One region of the Bradyrhizobium sp. LA6.1 genome, then DNA from elsewhere that is predicted to be linked to it. Evidence: riboswitches for the same ligand, from Rfam matches in the RefSeq annotation. Region 1 holds a riboswitch; the other holds the start of a gene.
What was found. Region 1 has a riboswitch for glycine ahead of ABIB99_RS05990 (D-amino acid dehydrogenase). Riboswitches for the same ligand answer to the same signal wherever they lie in the genome.
Positions count from the first base shown of each region.

Region 2: it holds a riboswitch for glycine, as region 1 does, so the genes downstream of both, gcvT (glycine cleavage system aminomethyltransferase GcvT) here and ABIB99_RS05990 (D-amino acid dehydrogenase) in region 1, are expected to answer to the same signal.

Region 1 covers NZ_JBEPQK010000002.1:499,698-510,574, reverse strand. The annotation lists gene ABIB99_RS06010 (multidrug effflux MFS transporter) at 1-383, shown strand, start outside; gene ABIB99_RS06005 (glycosyltransferase family 39 protein) at 587-2,182, opposite strand; gene ABIB99_RS06000 (ABC transporter substrate-binding protein) at 2,396-4,006, opposite strand; gene ABIB99_RS05995 (M20/M25/M40 family metallo-hydrolase) at 4,274-5,404, shown strand; glycine riboswitch at 5,499-5,602, shown strand; glycine riboswitch at 5,606-5,720, shown strand; gene ABIB99_RS05990 (D-amino acid dehydrogenase) at 5,788-7,089, shown strand; gene ABIB99_RS05985 (ABC transporter permease) at 7,271-8,212, shown strand; gene ABIB99_RS05980 (ABC transporter permease) at 8,233-9,120, shown strand; gene ABIB99_RS05975 (ABC transporter ATP-binding protein) at 9,135-10,784, shown strand.
Region 2 covers NZ_JBEPQK010000002.1:340,532-351,408, forward strand. The annotation lists gene recA (recombinase RecA) at 1-515, shown strand, start outside; gene ABIB99_RS05180 (hypothetical protein) at 609-1,604, shown strand; gene gcvP (aminomethyl-transferring glycine dehydrogenase) at 1,757-4,624, opposite strand; gene gcvH (glycine cleavage system protein GcvH) at 4,798-5,166, opposite strand; gene gcvT (glycine cleavage system aminomethyltransferase GcvT) at 5,178-6,326, opposite strand; glycine riboswitch at 6,470-6,558, opposite strand; gene alaS (alanine--tRNA ligase) at 6,792-9,470, shown strand; gene ABIB99_RS05205 (cyclic nucleotide-gated ion channel) at 9,477-10,703, shown strand; gene ABIB99_RS05210 (DUF3455 domain-containing protein) at 10,708-10,877, opposite strand, start outside.

The sequences.
Region 1 (10,877 bases):
GCGTGATCTCGCACAGCGCGCTGACGCTCTACACCGCGGTTGCGGGCGTGATGCTGCTGACGGAAAGCCTCGGCATGCTGCCGCTCTCGTTGTTCATGGTGCTGTCCGCCCTGATGATGTTCTCGTTCGGCATGATGGTCGCGAACTTCACCGCACTCGCCATGGAGCCGCAGGGCCACATCGCGGGCACCGCCTCCTCGCTCTACGGCTCGATCACGACGCTGATCGGCATCGTCGTCGGCATGGCGATCGGGCAGAGTTTTGACGGCACGCTGCTGCCGTTCTCGGTCGGCTTCTTCCTGTCGACGCTGGCGGCGCTTGCGATCGTGCTGGTGGTGGAAAAGGGACGGCTGTTCAAGCCGCATCATCGTCCCATCGGTTGAGGAACTTCCCGGCCGCATCGATGTTGTACTGCAGCAATTCGAAAGGCCGCCTCATGGAACCGGAACATCGCGAAGACAGCACCACCCCGGATCGGGCGGAAACGGAACGCCCGACGTCGGGCGCCGACCGAACTGCGTTCACTCCCCCCTTCGCGAGCGAAGGCCTCGAGCGAATCCGCGACAGCCACTGCTGAGCGCAAAGCCTAGTCCGTCGGGCGCCTGCTGGCACTGAAGTCCTGCGCGGCGCTCTCGGGCGTCGCGCTGCTCGTTCGCGGTGGCACGATCAGCACGACCACGTCCCGCGTCAGGCCGGGCTTGCCCCATAGCGTCGCCTGCACGGTGAACTGGCGTCTGACGAAATGCTCGGCGCGCGCGGACACCGACTCCATCCACCTGCCGCAATAGTCCTGGCCGCTGAAGCAGAGCGCGGCCCAACCGCGATCCAATGTCGTCTTTCGCGGCATGCCCCACCTGTACTGAAATTCGAACGGCCGCGCGTAATACGGATGGTCCGGACTGTAGAACGCGGTCGCAAAGGCAAGCGAATCGTCGCCACTGACGGCGCTGAGCGGTTCCCCGGTCAGCTCGTGCCATTCGCGAGTAATCTCGTTAGCTACCTGCGCGTAGAAATTCCGGCCCTCTTCGTAGCCGTGATTGTTGCGATAGACGGCGTGAATCGGGGCGGCGACGAAGACAGCGGCGAGCCCAACGATTGCGGTGATGACCGTGACATTGACGGTGTAGAATCTTTCGATCGGGTAGCGCGTGCCGCAAACGATCAGCACGACGAACAGGAACAGCCCTTGCAGCGCCCATAGCGACGGCAGATCGGTGCCCATCGCCAGCGACGTCAGGACCGGCAGTACGATCGTGCCGATCGCAACGTAAAAAAGAAGCCGCAGGCCGGAACTCATCGCGGCGAAGTCGGCCGCAAATTGTTTCAGCCGTGTGCCGGCGATGATCACCCAGAAGACGGCCGATACGCTGATGGCCGCCACGAGTCCGAGCAGGAAGTTCTGCACCTCGCCGAGCGAGCTCACGAAGTTGCCGTTGGCGTGCGCCATCGCGTAGGTGAAGGCCGACGCGCCCGTCGTCGCGAGCCAGTAGATATGCGGCGACAACACCGCGACCCCGACCACGACCGATATCCACGGCGAAGCGGACGCGAAATAGGCGCGGCGCGCGGGATGCGCCAGCGCGGCAAATGCAAAGCTCGCCACGAGGAAGACCGAATAATATTTGCCGACCATCGCCAGCGCCGTTGTGCATCCTACGGCGACAGCCCAGGCCGCGCTGCGGGTCTCGAACGCGCGCAGAAAACACCAGGTCGCGAGCGGCCAAAGCGCAAGCAGCACCGTATTGGCATTGAAGCGCTGGGCGTGGAATTGATAGGCCGGCGTCAGCATCAGGAGCAGCAGCACCAGGATGCGTTTGTGCCCGGTCACGAACTGCCGTGCGATCCGGTCGACGAAAAACAGGGCGAGCCCGGCATTGGCCATCGCCATCAATTGCAGCGACCAGTCGCTGAGCGGGAAGACGGAGGTCCACACCGCCGTAACCCAGCCCATCAGCGGCGGATGCTTGTGGTAGCCCCACGCGAAACGGCGCCCGAGCGTCCAGGCCTCGAGGGTATCAGGGTGCAGGCCGCTGCCGGCATAGGCGACGGCCAGATAGATCGTCCAGAGCGCGACAAAGCACACAATGAGAAGCGGCACGGCCCAGCCCGTCTCGACGCCGTCGAGCCAGCGCAGGAAAGGCCGCCGCCATCGCGCCGGCGCGCGATCGGACCGCTCGGCCATCGCCCGAAATGTAAAATCAATCGACACGGGACTCAAATGCAGGAAGGAAGTGATGTGCGAACTGCGCACATCTATTTCAAGTCAGAAACAAATAGCAATAAATGGACACTGGAAGAGCTAAAAGCTGACGCGAGGCTGACAAACGAAAACGGCGCCGCTGATGACAGCGACGCCGCGTAACGCTCGGGGAAGGCGCGCTGGCGCGCCCTCGCTTTACTCGGTCTTGTCGATGTTCCAGAACACCGGCGTCGCCGGGCCGTCGAGCACGCCGGTGAGCGACTTCCGCCACGCGCTCGGCGCCAGATACTGGCCGAGCGGCACGTAGATCACCTGGTCATAGGCTTCCTTCTGGATCTCGGTCGCGATCTTCTTCTGATCGTCGAGCGAGGCGGCGCGGACGAAATCGTCCTTGAGCTTCTCGATCTTGGCGTTTTCCGCCCAGCCGAACCAGCCCTTCTTGCCCTGCCCGCCGATCGACAGATTGGCGATCGGGTTGGACACGTCGGCGCTGACCCAGTTGGTGAAGAACATGTTCCAGCCGCCCTCCTTCGGAGGCTTCTGGCTGGCGCGCCGGCTGACCACCGTCTGCCAGTCGGTCGCTTGCGCGTCGACCTTGAAGCCGGCCTCGCGGAGCAACTGCACCGCGACCGTCGGCTGCGCCTTCAGCGTCACGACGTCGCCGGGCACCATGACCACGACGGGCGTACCGTCATAGCCGGACTCGGCGAGCGCCTTCTTGGCTTCCGCCATGCCGTTGCCCTTCACCAGCGATTCCGAGCCGACGTCGGTCGCGAACGGCGTATCGCAGATGAAGAACGCACCGCAGATCTTGTAGTATTTGGGATTGCCGACGAGCGCGTCGAGCACGTCCTTCTGGTTCATCGCCAGAAGTGCGGCACGGCGGATCTTCGGATTGTCGAAGGGCGGATAGAGGAAGTTCATGCGCCCAAGGGTCTGGTAGCCGAACTTGTTCAGCGTCTCGGTCTTGAGGTCGGCATTGCCTTCAAGGACGGGCAGCAGATCCCACGGCGGCACTTCCATGAAGTCGATGTCGCCCGATTGCAGCGCGTTCACTGCGGTCTGCGCATCCGGCATGGTGATCCATTCGACGCGATCGACCTTGACCAGCTTGCCTCCGGCAGTCCAGCTCGACGCCTCCTTGCGCGGCACATAGTCGGTGTTCTTGACGTAGACCGCCTTCACGCCGGGCTGGAATTCGCCCTGCACGAACTTGAACGGGCCGGAGCCGATCTGCTCGGGGATCTGCTTGTCTGGCGGCGTTTCGGCGAGACGCTTCGGCATCATGAAGGCGACGCGCGAGGACGGCTTGCCGATGGATTCGAGCACGAGGCCGTAGGGCTCCTTCAGCTTCAGCGTGATCGTCTTGGGGTCGGTCGCCTCGATGCTCGCAGTAAACTGCATCATCTGCTGGCCCATGCCGTCGACCGCGGCCCAGCGCTTCAGCGAAGCGGCGCAGTCTTCCGCCGTCACCGGCGTACCGTCGTGCCACTTGAGGCCGTCGCGCAGCGTGAAGGTGTAGGTGAGCTTGTCGTCGGAGATCTTCCAGTCCGCCATCTGCGGCTGGATCTTGAAGTTCGAGTCCGTCGCGATCAGCGTGTCGTAGACCATGTAGCCATGGTCACGCGTGATGTAGGCGGTGGTGAAAATCGGATCGATGATGCGCAGATCCGAATGCATCACCGCAGTGATGGTCTTGCTGGCGGCGGCAAGTACCGGCGAGGCCATCGCCGTCGAAAGCGCAACGACCGATAGCGCAAGTGTGGAGGCGAACGCGCGACGCCCCCGGCGCATCAAGCTCAACATAAAAGTTTCTCCTGACGTGAAACTGTTCAAAGGCAGGTTATTGGTTGAGCATTCGGTTCGTTCTTTAGGCGAACTAACCTCATGCGATGCCTTTGTCTTTCGAGACTTGCAGACAGTGTTGAGCGCGTCAATCCGGTTTCGCTGCAGCCCCAAGCGGCGCGCCCACGGGCTCCACAAAGATCGGTTTGGCTCTACAACGCTTTCCGCCAGTCCCGTCCGCGCCAATGCAATGCGCGTTCCATCTTTCGAAGCTTGAGAGACATTAAGATGAATCCAGCCAATCTTCCCTTCGATTCCGAGGCGATGCTCGAGGGCCTGCGCACCTGGGTGGAATGCGAGAGCCCGACCTGGGACGCGGGTGCCGTCAACCGCATGCTCGATATCGCAGCGCGGGATATGGCGATCATGGGTGCGACGATCGAACGCATCGGCGGTCGACAGGGCTTCGGCGGCGTGATCCGCGCGCGCTTCCCGCATCCGAAACAGGGCGAGCCGGGCATCCTGATCGCCGGCCACATGGATACCGTCCATCCGGTCGGCACCATCGAGAAGCTGAAATGGCGGCGCGAGGGCAACAAGTGCTACGGCCCCGGCATCTACGACATGAAGGGCGGCAACTATCTCTCGCTGGAAGCGATCCGGCAGCTGGCACGTGCGTCCTTCACCACGCCGCTGCCGATCACCGTGCTGTTTACGCCCGACGAGGAAGTCGGCACGCCCTCGACGCGGGACATCATCGAGGCGGAAGCCGCGCGCAACAAATATGTGCTGGTGCCCGAACCGGGCCGCGCCGACAACGGTGTCACCACCGGACGTTACGCCATCGCGCGGTTCAATCTGGAAGCGACGGGCCGGCCGAGCCATGCCGGCGCGACATTGTCGGCCGGACGCTCGGCGATCCGCGAGATGGCGCGGCAGATCCTCGCCATTGACGCGATGACGACGGAGGACTGCACCTTCTCGGTCGGCGTCGTGCACGGCGGACAATGGGTCAATTGCGTTGCCACGACCGCCACCGGCGAGGCGCTGTCCATGGCCAAGCGCCAGGCCGATCTCGATCGCGGCGTCGAGCGGATGCTGGCGCTGTCGGGCACGACCAATGATGTCACGTTCAAGGTGACGCGCGGCGTCACGCGCCCCGTATGGGAGCCCGATGCCGGCACCATGGCGCTTTATGAAAAGGCGCGCGGCATCGCCAAATCGCTCGGCACTGAGCTGCCGCATGCGAGCTCCGGCGGCGGCTCCGACGGCAACTTTACCGGCGCGATGGGCATCCCGACGCTCGACGGCCTCGGCGTGCGCGGCGGCAACGGCCACACGCTCGAGGAGTTCATCGAGGTCGAGAGCTTGGTTGAACGCGGGCGCCTGATGGCCGGCTTGCTAGCGGCGCTCGACTGACGACGCAGCCTTCGCACTGCACAATGCGTTGGCAGTCGCGGTTTAAATTTAGCCTTGTCTAAAAATGAGGCGCATCGTACTGCTCGATTGTCCACGCGACGATGCGGGAGAGATCGCAACGAGAGTTCAGGCTTTCGTTGCGGCGCCGACGGAGCAACCGCCCCGGAAACTCTCAGGCAAAAGGACCGTATCGTCAGGACGATCTGGAGAGAGGCGGCACGGCCAATGTGGTCGTGACGTCCACCGAAGGGGATAGTCCGGAGCTGACCTCGCCGAGGTCCTCGCCGGATCAAGCTCTCAGGTAACCGTGACAGATGGGGCGCCGCCAACGGCCTTTGGCCGGCGGTTAGCCGACTCTAACTCACGGGAGCCCCGAACCTGCCATGACCCATATCGCCATCATCGGCGCCGGCATCACCGGCGTAACGACTGCCTATGCCCTGCTCGAACGCGGATACAAGGTGACGGTGCTCGACAAGCACCGCTACGCCGCGATGGAGACGTCCTTCGCCAATGGCGGACAGCTCTCCGCCAGCAATGCCGAAGTCTGGAACAGCACCGCCACGATCCTGAAAGGCCTGCGCTGGATGTTCCGGCGCGATGCGCCGCTGCTGATGAACCCGCGGCCGAGCTGGCACAAATATTCGTGGATGAGCGAGTTCGTCGCCAATATCGGCAACTACCGCGCCAACACGGTTCAGACCACGCGGCTCGCGATCGAAGCCCGCAAGCATCTGTTCGAGATCGCGGAGCGCGAAGGCATCGACTTCGATCTCGAACGCCGCGGCATCCTGCACATCTATCACGACAAGAAGGGTTTTGAATCCGGCCTGCAGGTCAATGCGCTGCTGAAGGAAGGCGGGCTCGATCGCCGCCCGGTGACGCCGGAGGAGATCCGCGCCATCGAGCCGACGCTGCGCAAGGACTATTTTGGCGGCTTCTACACGCCGTCGGATGCGACCGGCGATATCCACAAGTTCACGCGCGGACTTGCGGAAGCCTGCAAGCGGCGCGGCGCGACCTTTATCCACGAAGCCAACATCGATTCCATTGCCCAGGCAGGTGGCGGCTTTGTCATCGGCTGGGCTGATCTTTCGGCCAGTGACACTGTCGCATCCGCGCGCGGCATGCTGAAGGCGGATGGCGTCGTGATCTGCGCCGGCGTGGCCAGCCGTCACTTCGCCGCCCTGCTCGACGAGCGCGTCAACGTCTATCCGGTAAAGGGCTACTCGATCACCGTTCAGCTCGACACTGCCGCAAGCCGCAATGCGACGCCGACCGTGAGCCTGCTCGACGAAGCCGCAAAAATCGTCACCAGCCGGCTCGGCGCCGATCGCTTCCGCGTCGCAGGCACCGCCGAATTCAACGACTTCAACCGCGACATCCGCGCCGACCGCGTGCAGCCGCTGGTCGACTGGGTGCGCAGCAACTTCCCCGGCGTCGAAACGTCCAAGGTCGTGCCCTGGGCCGGGCTGCGGCCGATGATGCCGAACATGATGCCAGTGGTGCGCGCAGGACGGATGCCAGGCGTTTTCTTCAACACCGGCCACGGCCATCTCGGCTGGACCTTGTCGGCCGCGACCGCGCAGATGATTGCCGGGACCATCGACGGCTGGCGCGGGCTCAACGCACCGCCGACCGCACCCTCACTCAGGGTTGAGCGCGAGTTCCGCCATGCATCCTGAGTGGCCGATATCGGAGGCTCGGCGGCCTCTTGCGACCGCCCTGCCCTTGGCACACAATTTGCCCCGAAAGGTCGGCTTCTCCGGCCGGCTTTCCAGCCCGAGTGACAGGCGTGCATGATAGACAGAACCGATTCCACGGGGGCCTCCCGGCCCCACAAGTTCCGCAGCCGGAGATAGGTGCATGCTAGGTTATCTCATTCGCCGCGTTCTGGCCGCGGTGCCCGTGATGGGCGTCGTCGCGCTGTTCGTCTTCCTGCTGCTGCGGCTGACGCCGGGCGATCCCGCCGCAATTCTCGCCGGCGATAACGCGACGCCGGAACGGCTCGAACGCATCCGCGACTCGCTCGGCCTCAACGAGCCGCTGATCGTACAATTCATCACCTGGGTGAACAAGCTGCTGCACGGCGATCTCGGGACGTCGCTGATCTCCAACCTGCCAGTCATGAAGATGATCAGCCAGCGCGTCGAGCCGTCGATCTCGATCGCGCTCTCGACGATCATTCTCGCCGTGATCGTCGCCGTGCCGCTCGGCGTCATCGCGGCGTGGAAGCACGGCACCTGGATCGACCGTTTCGTGATGGGCCTCTCCGTGCTCGGCTTCTCCGTGCCGGTGTTCGTGGTCGGCTATCTCCTGATCGAGGTCTTCGCGATCGACCTTCGTTGGGTGCCGGTGCAGGGCTTCCGCAGCATCTTTAACGGCTTTGGACCGTTCTTCGAACGCATCATCCTGCCGACCTGCGCGCTCTCCTTCATCTACATCGCGCTGATCGCGCGCATGACGCGTGCGGCGATGCTCGACGTGCTCGGTGAGGACTACGTCCGCACCGCCCGCGCCAAGGGCATCAACGAGGTCGCCGTGATGATGCGCCATGCGCTGCGCAACGCCGCGGTGCCCGTCATCACCGTGATCGGCACCGGCTTTGCGCTGCTGATCTCCGGCGTCGTCGTCACCGAGAGCGTGTTCAACATCCCCGGCATCGGCCGCCTCACGGTGGACGCGGTGTTGGCGCGCGACTACCCAGTCATCCAGGCGATGATCCTGCTGACGTCGCTGATCTATGTCGTCGTCAATCTCCTGATCGACGTCGCCTACACGCTGCTCGATCCCCGGATCCGGTACTAGGGCTAAGGATAGCAACAAAAATGTCCGTCGATAGCCTTCCCCAGTCGTCCATTCCGATCACGTCGCCGCTGCGGCCGCGTTTCGGATTCCTCACCTCGACGCCGATCATCGCGGCGGCCACGATCTTGCTCGCGCTGATCGTGCTGGTCTCGATCCTGGCGCCGCTGATCGCGCCGCATGATCCGGTCCAGCTTGCGCCCTCGCAGCGGCTGAAGCCGGCCTCGGCGCAGTTCCTGCTCGGCACCGACGCCTATGGCCGTGACCTCTTGTCGCGCGTCATCTATGGCGGCCGCATCTCGCTCCTGATCGGCATCGGCTCGGCGATCCTGTCGATCGTCATCGGCCTTGCGATCGGCCTCGTCTCCGGCTTCTTCAAGCTGGTCGATGCCGTCCTGATGCGCGTCATGGACGGCCTCATGGCGATGCCGAGCATCCTGCTCGCGATCGCCGTGGTGTCGCTGTCCGGCGCCAGCATCTGGACCGTGCTGGTCGCGATCACCATCCCCGAGATACCGCGCGTGGCGCGCCTGGTGCGCTCGGTCGTGCTGTCCGCGCGTGAGGAGCCCTATGTGGAAGCCGCGATCTCGGTCGGCTCCAGTCTGCCGAAGATCATGTGGCGACATTTGATGCCCAACACGATCGCACCACTGATCGTCCAGGGCACCTATGTCTGCGCCTCCGCGATCCTGACCGAAGCCATCCTCTCCTTCCTCGGCGCCGGCATCTCCCCGGAGACGCCGACCTGGGGCAACATCATGGCCGAGGGCCGCCAGTATTTTCAGCTCAAGCCGACGCTGATCTTCTGGCCGGGCCTGCTGCTCTCGATCGCCATCCTCAGCATCAATTTGATCGGCGACGCTGCCCGCGACGCCCTCGATCCCCGCATGAAGCAGCGGGAGGGCAAGTGATGACGGATCAAGTGATGACCAACCCAGTTCTCGACATCAACAACCTCGTCGTCTCCATCGGCAAGAAGCCGAAGGGCGCCAACATCATCGACGGGATCTCGATCCAGGTGCATAAGGGCGAGACACTGTGTCTCGTCGGCGAAAGCGGCTCGGGCAAGTCGGTGACCTCGCTCACCACGATGGGTCTGCTGCCGAAGGGCACGCTGGTTCCGACCGGCGGCAGCGTCAAGCTCGTCGGCGAAGAGATTCTCACCGCGACCGATCGCCGCCTGCGCCAGCTCCGCGCGACGCAGATGGCGATGATCTTCCAGGAGCCGATGACCGCGCTCAATCCGGTGGTGCCGGTCGGCCGTCAGATCGACGAGGTGCTGCGCGCCCACACCGATCTCGACGCCAAGGCGCGGAAGAAGCGCATTCTCGACATGATGGAGCAGGTCCGCCTGCCCCAGGTCGAGCGCATCTTCGCCTCCTATCCGCATCGCCTGTCCGGCGGCCAGCGCCAGCGCATCATGATCGCGATGGCGCTGGTGCTGGAGCCGAAGCTGCTGATCGCCGACGAACCGACCACCGCGCTCGACGTCACCACGCAGAAGCAGATCCTGACGCTGATCCGCGACCTCCAGCGCGATCACGGCACCGCCGTCCTGTTCATCACCCACGACATGGGCGTGGTGGCCGAGATCGCCGACCGCGTCGCCGTGATGCGGCAGGGCCGGCTGGTCGAGACCGGTCCGCTCGAGACCGTGCTGCGCAACCCGACCATGGAGTACACCCGCAATTTGCTTTCCGCGGTGCCGAGCCTGGTGCCGCGCGCGGCACGGCCCGAGACCAAGGAGCCGGTGGTGCTGGAGGCCAACGAGCTCGGCAAGGTCTATAAGGAGCGCGCCTTCTTCGGCAAAGGCCGCGAGGTCGTCGCCGCCGACAAGGTCACGCTGACGCTGCGCAAGGGCCGCACACTCGGCATCGTCGGCGAGAGCGGCTCGGGCAAGTCGACGGTGGCGCGGTGCATCGTGCGCCTGATCGATCCGACCTCCGGCGGCGTGCGCCTTGCCGGCCGCGAGATCGCCGACATCTCGCGCCGCCTGCTCCAGCCGCACCGGCAGAAGATCCAGATCGTGTTCCAGGATCCCTATCGCTCGCTCAACCCGCGCATTACCGTCGGCGAGAGCATCGCGGAAGGCCCGATCAATTACGGCACCCCGCATGCCGATGCGATGAAGCGGGCGCGCGAACTGCTCGAGCTCGTCGGCCTGTCCGCCGACGCAGTGACGCGCTATCCACACCAGTTCTCCGGCGGCCAGCGCCAGCGCATCGCCATTGCGCGTGCGCTCGCGCTCGACCCCGACGTGCTGGTCGCGGACGAAGCGGTCTCGGCGCTCGACGTCTCGGTTCAGGCGCAGGTGCTGGAACTCCTCGACGAGATCCAGAACCGGCTCGGCATCGCCATCCTGTTCATCACCCACGATCTGCGCGTCGCAGCCCAGATCTGCGACGAGGTCGTGGTGATGCAGCACGGCCGTGTCGTCGAACAGGGCCTGGCCGCCGAGGTGCTGACGCATCCGAAGGAAGCCTACACCAGGGCGCTGCTGGAGGCCGCACCGGGCCGCGGCTGGGATTTTGCGAACTTCCGACCGGTGTCGGAAGGCGTCGCGGCGACGGCTTAGGTTTGTCCACTCGTCATTGCGAGCGGAGCAAAGCAATCCAGAGTCCCTCTGCGGTGACGGTCTGGATTACTTTGCTTCGCTCGCAATGACGGG
Region 2 (10,877 bases), 160 kb from region 1:
CCATCAACAAATCCAACACCATGGTGATCTTCATCAACCAGATCCGCATGAAGATCGGTGTGATGTACGGCTCGCCGGAAACCACGACCGGCGGCAACGCGCTGAAATTCTATGCCTCCGTCCGCCTCGACATCCGCCGCATCGGCGCGATCAAGGAGCGCGACGAAGTGGTCGGCAACACCACGCGCGTCAAGGTGGTGAAGAACAAGCTGGCGCCGCCGTTCAAGCAGGTCGAATTCGACATCATGTACGGCGAGGGCGTCTCCAAGATGGGCGAGATCCTCGATCTCGGCGTCAAGGCCGGCATCGTCGAAAAGTCCGGCGCCTGGTTCTCCTACGACAGCCAGCGCCTCGGCCAGGGCCGCGAGAACTCGAAAGCGTTTTTGAAGGCCAACCCTGACATCACCGCCAAGATCGAGACCTCGATCCGCCAGAACTCCGGCCTGATTGCCGAGCAGATTCTCGCCGGCACCCCCGAGCGCGACGCCGACGGCGAGGAGCCGGCGGACGAGTAAGACCTAACGCGAAAATTTTTCGCGAGGAGCGGGCGCTGAAGACGTTGAGTTGCCGACGTCGTCAGTGCCCGTTTCGTTTTGGGGGCGTTCGCGATGAAACGCGTGATCCTGACCAGTTCGTCCGGCGTCGGTCTTGCCCATGCGGATCGCGCCGACATGGTCGTCCCGTTCATCTTTCGCTTCGTTTCGGGGCCACTGCCTACCTCGCATCACCTCGAGCAATACCTGACGGGAGGCTATGTCAGAGGCGATCCAGAGGTGCGTTGGTCCGATCTTGTTGGCCGGTTGCCTCAGACCGGTCTCGCGCACAAGGAGACAGGCCTGATTTGGTTTTGCGAGACCTATGGCGTCGATCTCATCGAGCTGTGGTTCGACCCTGAGCCCAATAGTCAGTTGCAACTGATCTGGATCCTCGATTATTTGCGGTCCCATCCATCGATCACCGATCGTCTGAGATTGCGACGTGTCAATTTCGATCTGCGCGGAGCGGACGGCACAGAGCTTCGCGATCGTATGGTGCGGGAATTGGAGGTCGCGGACTGCGACTTCGAGATCGCCAACATGGCCTGGGAAGCCTACCGGGCGCCAACGCCGGAGCTCTGTTTCGGATTGCTCGGCAGGGATTTCCCCAGGCTGCCCTTCCTGAAGCCTGCGATGGAACAATTGCTGGCAGAACTGCCATCACCAATCACCGGACTAGGTACGACGGAAGCGCGGCTTCTCGACCTGATTGCGCGGGGGCACAACCGTACCAAGGAGCTGTTTCAACCGGACGGTCCGCTGCAAACGCGCGTGCTCGATCAATGGGAATTGGGCCCGCTGCTCGAAGGGCTTGGGTCCGGCCCAATGCCGGTGATCACGGGTCTCGATCCGAAACTCGCGACGCTGGCCCCGCACGATGCGCGAGGCCGCAACGCCGCCTTTCGCCGAAGCCGGCTATCGCTCACCGAATTTGGGGAAGCGGTCCTTGAAGGCCGGGAGGATTTCCGCCGTCAAAACCCGATCAGACGCTGGTGGGGCGGAACGCTTCTGACCAACGAACGGCTGTGGCGTTGGGACCGACAGAACCATTCGCTGGTTGCACCCTAGATATGCGTTCGGGGCCGTAGGGTGGGCAAAGGCGCGCAAGCGCCGTGCCCACCCTATTCCAACGCGCACAAAGGTGGTGGGCACGCTTCCGCCTTCGCTCTTCGAGCTACGGCGGACAAGTCGCTTTGCCCACCCTACGAAGCTACGATCCCTTACTCCGCGGCCTCCGCGTAATCGCTGATTGGCGGGCACGAGCACACCAGGTTGCGGTCGCCATAGACGTTGTCGACGCGCCCGACCGGGCACCAATATTTGTCGGTGCGCGAGGTGCCCGCGGGAAAGCAGCCCTCGGCGCGGGTGTAGGCGCGATTCCAATCGTCGTCCGCGATGTCGTGCACGGTGTGCGGGGCGTGACGCAAAGGCGAAGCCTCGATCTTGAAGCGGCCGGCCTCGACCTCGGCGATCTCCTTCCGGATCGCGATCATGGCGTCGCAGAAGCGGTCCAACTCCGCCTTCGATTCCGACTCGGTCGGCTCGATCATCAGCGTGCCCGGCACCGGAAAACTCATGGTGGGGGCATGGAATCCGTAATCGATCAGGCGTTTTGCGATGTCGTCGACGGTGACGCCCGAGGTCGTCTTCAGCGCGCGCGGATCGACGATGCACTCGTGCGCGACGCGGCCCTTCGCGTTCTTGTAGAGCACCGGGAAGTGCGCATCGAGGCGCGCGGCAATGTAGTTGGCGTTGAGGATCGCGATCTCGGTGGCGCGCTTCAGGCCGTCGCCACCCATCATCAGAATGTAGATGTAGGAGATGGTCAGGATCGACGCCGAGCCGAACGGTGCGGCCGAGACCGGGCCGACCGGAGCTTCGGCTTGCGTCGCCGGGTGACCGGGCAGGAACGGCGCGAGATGCGCCTTGACGCCGATCGGGCCCATGCCGGGGCCGCCGCCGCCATGCGGGATGCAGAAGGTCTTGTGCAGGTTGAGATGGCTGACGTCGGCGCCGTAATCGCCGGGCCGCGACAGGCCGACCTGCGCGTTGAGGTTGGCGCCGTCCAGATACACCTGGCCGCCATGGTCGTGGACGATGTCGCAGATCTCGCGGATGTGCTCCTCGAACACGCCATGCGTCGAGGGATAGGTGATCATCACCGCGGCGAGATCTTTCGAGTGCTTCTCGGCCTTGGCGCGGAGATCATTGACGTCGACGTCGCCGTTCTTCTCGCAGGCGACCACCACCACGTCCATGCCGACCATCGCGGCCGAAGCCGGGTTGGTGCCGTGGGCGGAGGAGGGGATCAGGCAGATTTTTCGGTGCGTCTCGCCGCGCGCGGCATGATAGCCGCGGATCGCGAGCAGCCCGGCATATTCGCCCTGTGCGCCGGAATTCGGCTGCAGCGAGATCGCGTCATAGCCGGTGATATCGCACAGCCATTTTTCCAGCCGCGCGAACAGTGCGTGGTAACCCTTGGCCTGCTCGCGCGGGGCGAACGGGTGCAGGCTGCCGAACTCCGGCCAAGTCAGCGGCATCATCTCGGTGGTCGCGTTCAGCTTCATGGTGCAGGAGCCGAGCGGGATCATGGCGCGGTCGAGCGCGAGGTCGCGATCGCTGAGCTTGCGCATGTAGCGCAGCATCTCGGTTTCCGAGCGATGCGCGTGGAACACGGGATGGGTGAGGAAGGCGGTCCCGCGCTTCAGCGCCTCCGGCAGCGCCTCGCGCGTGGTCGCGTCGATCTCGGCGTAAACAAGCGTGCCGCCGAACGCGCGCCAGACCGCCTCGACGGTCGCCGGCGTCGTGGTCTCGTCGAGCGCGATGCGGAGCGCGGTTTCGCCAACGCCGAGGTTGATCTTCTCGGCGGTAGCGCGCGCGACGATCTCGGCGCGCTTGGCACCGGCGTCCACGCTGAGCGTGTCGAAGAAGCTATCCGACTGCGGCGCGAAGCCGAGCTTGCGTAGGCCGGCGGCAAGCACGGCGGCGCGGCGATGCACGTTGCGCGCGATCTGCGCAAGCCCCTCGGGGCCGTGATAGACCGCGTACATCGAGGCGATCACGGCGAGCAGCACCTGCGCGGTGCAGATGTTGGAGGTCGCCTTCTCGCGGCGAATGTGCTGCTCGCGGGTCTGCAGCGCGAGGCGATAGGCCGGCATCCCGCGCGAGTCCACGGAGAGGCCGACGATGCGGCCGGGCAGCGAGCGCTTCAGCGCATCGCGCACCGCCATATAGGCCGCGTGCGGCCCGCCATAGCCCATCGGCACGCCAAAACGCTGCGCCGAGCCGATCGCGATGTCCGCGCCGAGCTCGCCGGGCGAGGCGAGCAGCGTCAGGGCCAAGAGATCGGCGGCAACGATCGCGAGCGCGCCCTTGGCCTTCAACGTCGCGATCGCGGGCCTGAGGTCGCGCACGGCGCCCGAGGAGCCCGGATATTGCAGCAGCGCGCCGAGCACGTCGGATTTGTCGAGATCGGTGAGGGGATCACCGACGATCAGGGTCCAGCCCAGCGGCTCGGCGCGGGTGCGCATCACAGCCAGCGTCTGCGGATGGACGTCCTTGTCGACGAAGAAGGCCTTGGCTTCGACCCGTGAGTGCCGCTCCGCGAGCGCCATGGCTTCCGCCGCGGCGGTCGCTTCATCCAGCAGCGAGGCGTTGGCGACGTCGAGCCCGGTGAGATCGCAGATCATGGTCTGGAAGTTGAGCAGCGCCTCCAGCCGGCCCTGGCTGATCTCGGGCTGATAGGGCGTGTAGGCCGTGTACCAGGCCGGGTTCTCCAAAATGTTGCGCTGGATCACCGCGGGCAAAATCGTGCCGGAATAGCCTTGGCCGATCAGCGAGGTGAAGACCTGGTTCTCTCGCGCGAGCTCGGCCATGTGCGCGATCGCCTCGGTCTCGCTCAAGGGCTTGCCGAGATCGAGCGGGGCGGTCTGCCGGATCGAGGCCGGCAGCGTCTCCGCCATCAGCGCGTCGACGCTCTTGGCGCCGACGGCCTCCAGCATTGCGGTGACGTCGCGCGCCGACGGGCCGATGTGGCGGCGAACGAAGGTGGCGGCGGTGTCGCCATTGGATTTGCGGTGCGCGGTCATCATGGGTCCTCGCTTTAGATTTCGCTGTCGCCGTCATGCCCCGCGAAGGCGGGGCATCCAGTAAACGCAGGCGTCACGGCTTGAGCCGAGAAGCCGCGGCGTACTGGATCACCCGCCCCAGTGCGCACAAGGCGGGTGATGACACCGAATATGAGGTCAGAGTTCGCTTCATCTCACGCCGTATGTGCCTTGTAAGCGGCCTCATCCATGAGACCGCCGAGCTCGCTCTTGTCGGCCATCCTGATCTTGAAGAACCACGCCTTGCCTTGCGCGTCCGAGTTGACCAGCGCCGGCTCGGCGGCGAGCGCGTCGTTGGTCTCGAGCACCTCGCCGGTGACAGGCGCGTAGACGTCGGAGGCGGCCTTCACCGATTCCACGACGGCGGCGGCTTCCGCCTTCTTCAGGGCACGGCCGGCTTTGGGCAGCTCGACGAACACGACGTCGCCGAGCTGCGACTGCGCGTAGTCGGTGATGCCGACGGTGGCGACGTCGCCGTCGATGGCCAGCCATTCATGGTCGGAGGTGTACAGCGTCGTGGTCATTTTCTCAGTCCTCAGCGTTTGTAGGTGTTTTTCACGAAAGGCATGGCGGCGACGGTGAGCGGCAGCCGCTGGCCGCGCACCTCGGCGAAGAGTTTTGTATCGAGCGCGCTCGATGCCGTGGGCACATAGCCCATCGCGACCGGCGCGTTCAGGCTCGGGCCGAAACCGCCCGAGGTGACCTTTCCGATCGGCTCGCCGCCCGCTTCATCCGCAAACAGCAGCGCGCCCTCGCGCACCGGCGCGCGGCCTTCCGTACGCAGGCCGACGCGGCGGCGGCTTGCGCCGTGATCGAAATGAGCGAGGATCGCATCAGTGCCGGGAAAGCCGCCGGTGCGCGCGCCGCCGCTGCGGCGGCTCTTCTGCACCGACCATTCCAGCGCGGCCTCGACCGGCGTGGTGGCGGTGTCGATGTCGTGGCCGTAGAGGCAGAGCCCGGCCTCCAGCCGCAGGCTGTCGCGGGCCCCTAAGCCGATCGGCATCACATCGGGATTGTCCAGCAGCGTTTTGGCGAGGCGCTCGGCATCGGCCGCGGGGACCGAAATCTCGAACCCGTCCTCGCCGGTGTAGCCGGAGCGCGAGACGAAGCAGTCGAGACCGGCAACCTTGTGCGGGCCGGCGTCCATGAACTTCATGGCGGGGGCCTCTGCACACAATTTCGCCAGCGCGCCTTCTGCCTTCGGGCCCTGCAGCGCGATCAGGGCGCGGTCTTGAAGCGAATCGATGATGCAGTCATCCGAGAGATGCGCGCGCAGATGCGCCTCGTCCACTTCCTTGCAGGCGGCGTTGACGACCAGGAACAGGTGATCGCCGAAATTGGCGACCATCAGATCGTCGAGAATCCCGCCGTCGGCATTGGTGAACTGGGCGTAGCGCTGCCGCCCCGGGGCAACCGCGACGATATCCTGCGGCACCAGCCGCTCCAGCGCGCGGGCGGCATCCTCGACCTTGCCCGACTTCGGCCGAAGCGCGAGCTGGCCCATGTGGGAGACGTCGAACAGGCCCGCGGAGGAACGGGTATGGAGGTGCTCTTTCAGGACGCCCGCGGGGTACTGTACGGGCATGTCATAGCCCGCGAACGGCACCATCTTGCCGCCGAGGGAGACATGAAGCCCGTGAAGGGGCGTACGTTTGAGGGAATCTTGGTCGTCGCGCGCAAGCATCACGGGGCCCTCGGCGGTTCCCCGGGGACGATTCCCCGGTAGCAACCAGTCGAAGCCCCATCTGTCGCTGTGCCTGAGAGTATTATCCCGTCGGCGGACGTCGTCCGGGCTATGCCCGTCGGCGCCTCTTTCCAGATGTCGTCAAAGCCACGCGGTCCTTTTGCCTGAGAGTTTCCGGGGCGGTTGCTCCTTCGGCGCCGGCACCAAAGCCGGTCTCTCCCGACGTGGCCGTACGATACAGATGGGTACAGACCACAGGCCGGCCAAGCCTGTCAACGCGCACCTGGCGGCTTTCAACGGGATTGCAAACCGGATTGCGCGCCTGCGGCAACTCACTGATCTCCTTGCACAGTTTCTGGACAGCGCAGCTGGCCTTGTCTAAAAGCGCTTTGACCCGCAGATATCAGCCCAAATGCCCGGTTTGGATGGCGTATCGCGGGTCCAAGCACACCCGATTGGATGAACATGAGCGGCGTCAACGAGATCAGGTCGACCTTTCTGAACTTCTTTGCCGAGAACGGCCACGAGATCGTGTCCTCCTCGCCATTGGTGCCGCGCAACGACCCGACGTTGATGTTCACCAATGCCGGCATGGTGCAGTTCAAGAACGTCTTCACCGGCGTCGAGAAGCGGCCCTATCAGCGCGCCACCACCTCGCAGAAATGCGTGCGCGCCGGCGGCAAGCACAACGACCTCGACAATGTCGGCTACACCGCGCGCCATCTCACTTTCTTCGAGATGCTCGGCAATTTCTCGTTCGGCGACTATTTCAAGGAGCGGGCGATCGAGCTGGCCTGGACCCTGATCACCCGGGAGTTCGGGCTCAAGAAAGACAAGCTGCTCGTCACCGTCTACCACACCGACGACGAGGCGGCCGGGCTGTGGAAGAAGATCGCCGGCTTCTCCGACGACCGCATCATCCGCATCCCGACCTCGGACAATTTCTGGGCGATGGGCGACACCGGCCCGTGCGGCCCGTGCTCGGAGATCTTCATCGATCGCGGCGATCACATCTGGGGCGGACCTCCGGGCTCGCCGGAAGAGGATGGCGACCGCTTCCTCGAATTCTGGAATCTCGTGTTCATGCAATACGAGCAGGTGACGAAGGAGGAGCGCGTGGATCTGCCGCGTCCCTCGATCGACACCGGCATGGGGCTGGAGCGCATGGCCTGCATCATGCAGGGCGTCGACAGCGTGTTCGAGACCGACCTGTTCCGCCATCTGATCGACGCGACCGCGTCCGCGCTCGGCAGCGGGCCGAACGAGCAGACCGTCGCCTCGTTCCGCGTCATCGCCGACCATCTGCGCTCCTCGGCCTTCCTGGTCGCGGATGGCGTGCTGCCCTCCAACGAGGGCCGCGGCTATGTGCTGCGCCGGATCATGCGCCGCGCGATGCGCCATGCGCAGCTGCTGGGTGCGAAAGAGCCGCTGATGCATCGCCTGGTCTGGGCGCTGGTGCGCGAGATGGGCCAGGCCTATCCCGACCTGATGCGCGCGGAAAATCTGATCGAGGAAACGCTGCGGCTGGAAGAGACCCGCTTCCGCAAGACGCTGGTGCGCGGCTTGTCGATTCTCGACGAGAAATCGGCCGGCCTGAAGAAGGGCGACATGTTCGACGGCGACGTCGCCTTCACGCTGTACGACACCTACGGCTTCCCGCTGGACCTGACCCAGGACGCGCTGAAGTCGCGCGGCATCGGCGTGGATCAAGCTTCGTTCACCGACGCGATGGAGCGCCAGAAGGCCAAGGCGCGCGAGTCCTGGAAGGGTTCGGGCGAGGCGGCCTCCGAGGCAATCTGGTTCCCGCTGCGCGAGAAGCTCGGGGCCACCGAATTCCTGGGCTATGAGACCGAGAGCGCCGAAGGCGTGGTTTCCGCGCTGGTGAAGGACGGCCAGGAAACTGCGAGCCTCAAGGCCGGCGAGACCGGCGCGATCGTGCTCAACCAGACGCCGTTCTACGCGGAGTCCGGCGGCCAGGTCGGCGACACCGGCGTGCTCAGCGGCGAGGGCGGCATCAAGTTCCGCGTTACCGACACGCAGAAGAAGCTCGGCGATCTCTTCGTTCACGTCGGCACCGTCGAGAGCGGCGAGCTGAAGCTCGGCACCGCGCTGCAGCTAGAGGTCGATCACGGCAGGCGCACCTCGATCCGCGCGCACCATTCGGCGACGCATCTCATCCACGAGGCGCTGCGCCAGGTGCTCGGCGACCACATCGCCCAGCGCGGCTCGATGGTCGCGCCGGATCGTTTGCGTTTCGACTTCGTGCACCCGAAGCCGATCACGGCGGAAGAGCTTGCCCGCGTCGAGGACATCGCCAACGACGTGGTGCTGGAGAACGACGAAGTCACGACATGCGTGATGGGAGTCGATGAAGCGCGCGAGGCCGGCGCGCGCGCGCTGTTCGGCGAAAAGTATGGCGACGAGGTCCGCGTCGTCTCGATGGGCCGGACCGCGCGGGAGCGCGGCACCAACGCGCTCGGCTGGTCCGTCGAGCTCTGCGGCGGCACCCATGTGAAGCGCACCGGCGACATCGGCCTGATCACGCTGACCGGCGAGAGCGCGGTCGCCTCCGGCGTGCGCCGCATCGAGGCGCTGACCGGCAACTACGCGCGCAGGCACGCCAACGAGACCATGGCGCTGGCGAAGACCGCGGCCAACGAGCTGCGCACCTCGATCGACGACGTCCCGGCGCGCATCACAGCCCTGATGGAGGAGCGCAAGAAGCTCGAGCGCGAGCTCTCCGACGCCCGCAAGAAGCTCGCGATGGGCGGCGGTACATCCGTCGGGAACGGCGCAGCCGCAGGCGTGCGCGAGGTCGGCGACGTCAAGCTGATGGCGCGTGCGGTCGAGGGCATCGAGATGAAGGATCTCAAGAGCCTTGCGGACGACGGCAAGAAGCAGATCGGCTCCGGCGTGGTCGCCATCGTCGGCGTCACCGAGGACGGCAAGGCCGGCATCGTGGTCGGCGTCACCGCGGATCTCACCGCGCGCTTCAATGCCGTGAACCTGGTGCGCGTCGCCTCCGAGGCGCTCGGCGGCAAGGGCGGCGGCGGCCGACCCGACATGGCGCAGGCTGGCGGTCCCGATGGCGCCAAGGCGCCCGAGGCGCTCGCGGCGATCGAAAAAGCGATGGCAGGCGCGTAAACGGCCATGCGCCTCGTTCCGCGAGGACGTGGCTCGGCCGATCCCAACCTAAGGGATCGCCTGTACGAATTGCTGGAGCACGATCCGCTCGCCTACTCGATCGGATCGCGCTTCATCCAGGTGATCATCAGCGTCATCGTGCTCGACGTGGTCGCGATGATCCTCGCCTCGGTGCCGGAGCTCGACGCGCGGTTCGACACGCTGTTCAGCGCGGTCGCCGTCCTCGCCGTCATCGTGTTCGCGCTCGAATATCTGGCGCGGCTGTGGACCGTGGCGGGGCACACCCAGCGCAACGGCTCCGCGCTGTCCGACCGGCTCTCTTATGCCTTCTCCGCGCTCGGCATCATCGACCTCATGGCGTTCCTGCCGGCCGCGATCGTGCTGGCCACCGGCCGGCACGCGACGCTGGCTGGGCTCGGCGTGCTGCCGTTCTTCAAGCTGATCCGTTATTCGCCGGCGATGCGCTCGCTGCTCGCGGCCATCCATGCCGAGCGGCGTGCGCTGATCGGCTGCATCGTCATCCTGATCGGTGTGGTACTGACCTTCGCCTCGCTGCTCTACGCCATCGAGCGTGATGTGCAGCCCAGCAAGCTCGGCACCATTCCGGACGCGATGTGGTGGGCAATCGTGACGCTCGGCACCGTCGGCTATGGCGACGTCGTGCCGGTGACGCCGCTCGGTAAATTCATCTCGGTGTTCGCGATCATCTCAGGCTTTGCCATGATCGCGCTGCCGGTCGCGATCATCTCAACCGCCTTCGCCGAGGAGGTGAGGCGGCGCGATTTCGTGGTGACCTGGGGCATGCTGGCGCGGGTGCCGCTGTTCTCGCATCTTTCGGCCGCGGAGATCGCCGACATCATGCGGTTACTCCGGGCCCGCACCATCGAGCAGGGCGAAATATTGGTGCGCCGTGGCGATACCGCCTCGTCGATGTATTTCATCACTGCCGGCGAGGTCGAGATCGCGCTGCCGAGCCAGCAGGTGCGCCTCACCGACGGCACCTTCTTCGGCGAGATCGCGCTGCTACATAAGACCAAGCGCAGCGGCACGGTGACGGCGACGCGCAAGACGCGGCTGCTCGTGCTCGACGCCCAGGATTTTCACGCGCTGATCGAGCGCATGCCGACGCTCGCCGCCCACGTCCACCAGACCGCGAAGGCACGGCTCGAGGAGACCGGCGATCTTGCGGCGGCAGAATTGGCGCAGGCGGAGCGCGACGACACCGACCGCTGAGCGGTCAGCCCTTCTTCAGGAAAATGTAGTCGGCCGAGTAGGGCGCGCTTTTGAAATCGCCGGCCTTGTCGCAAGAACCCTCGAGCTTGCCGCCGTGGGTGTTGATGCGCTGGACGGTGGTGACCGGCGTCAGGATGCCGCTGCCGCGGCGGGAGGCGACCTCCAGCTTGAGCC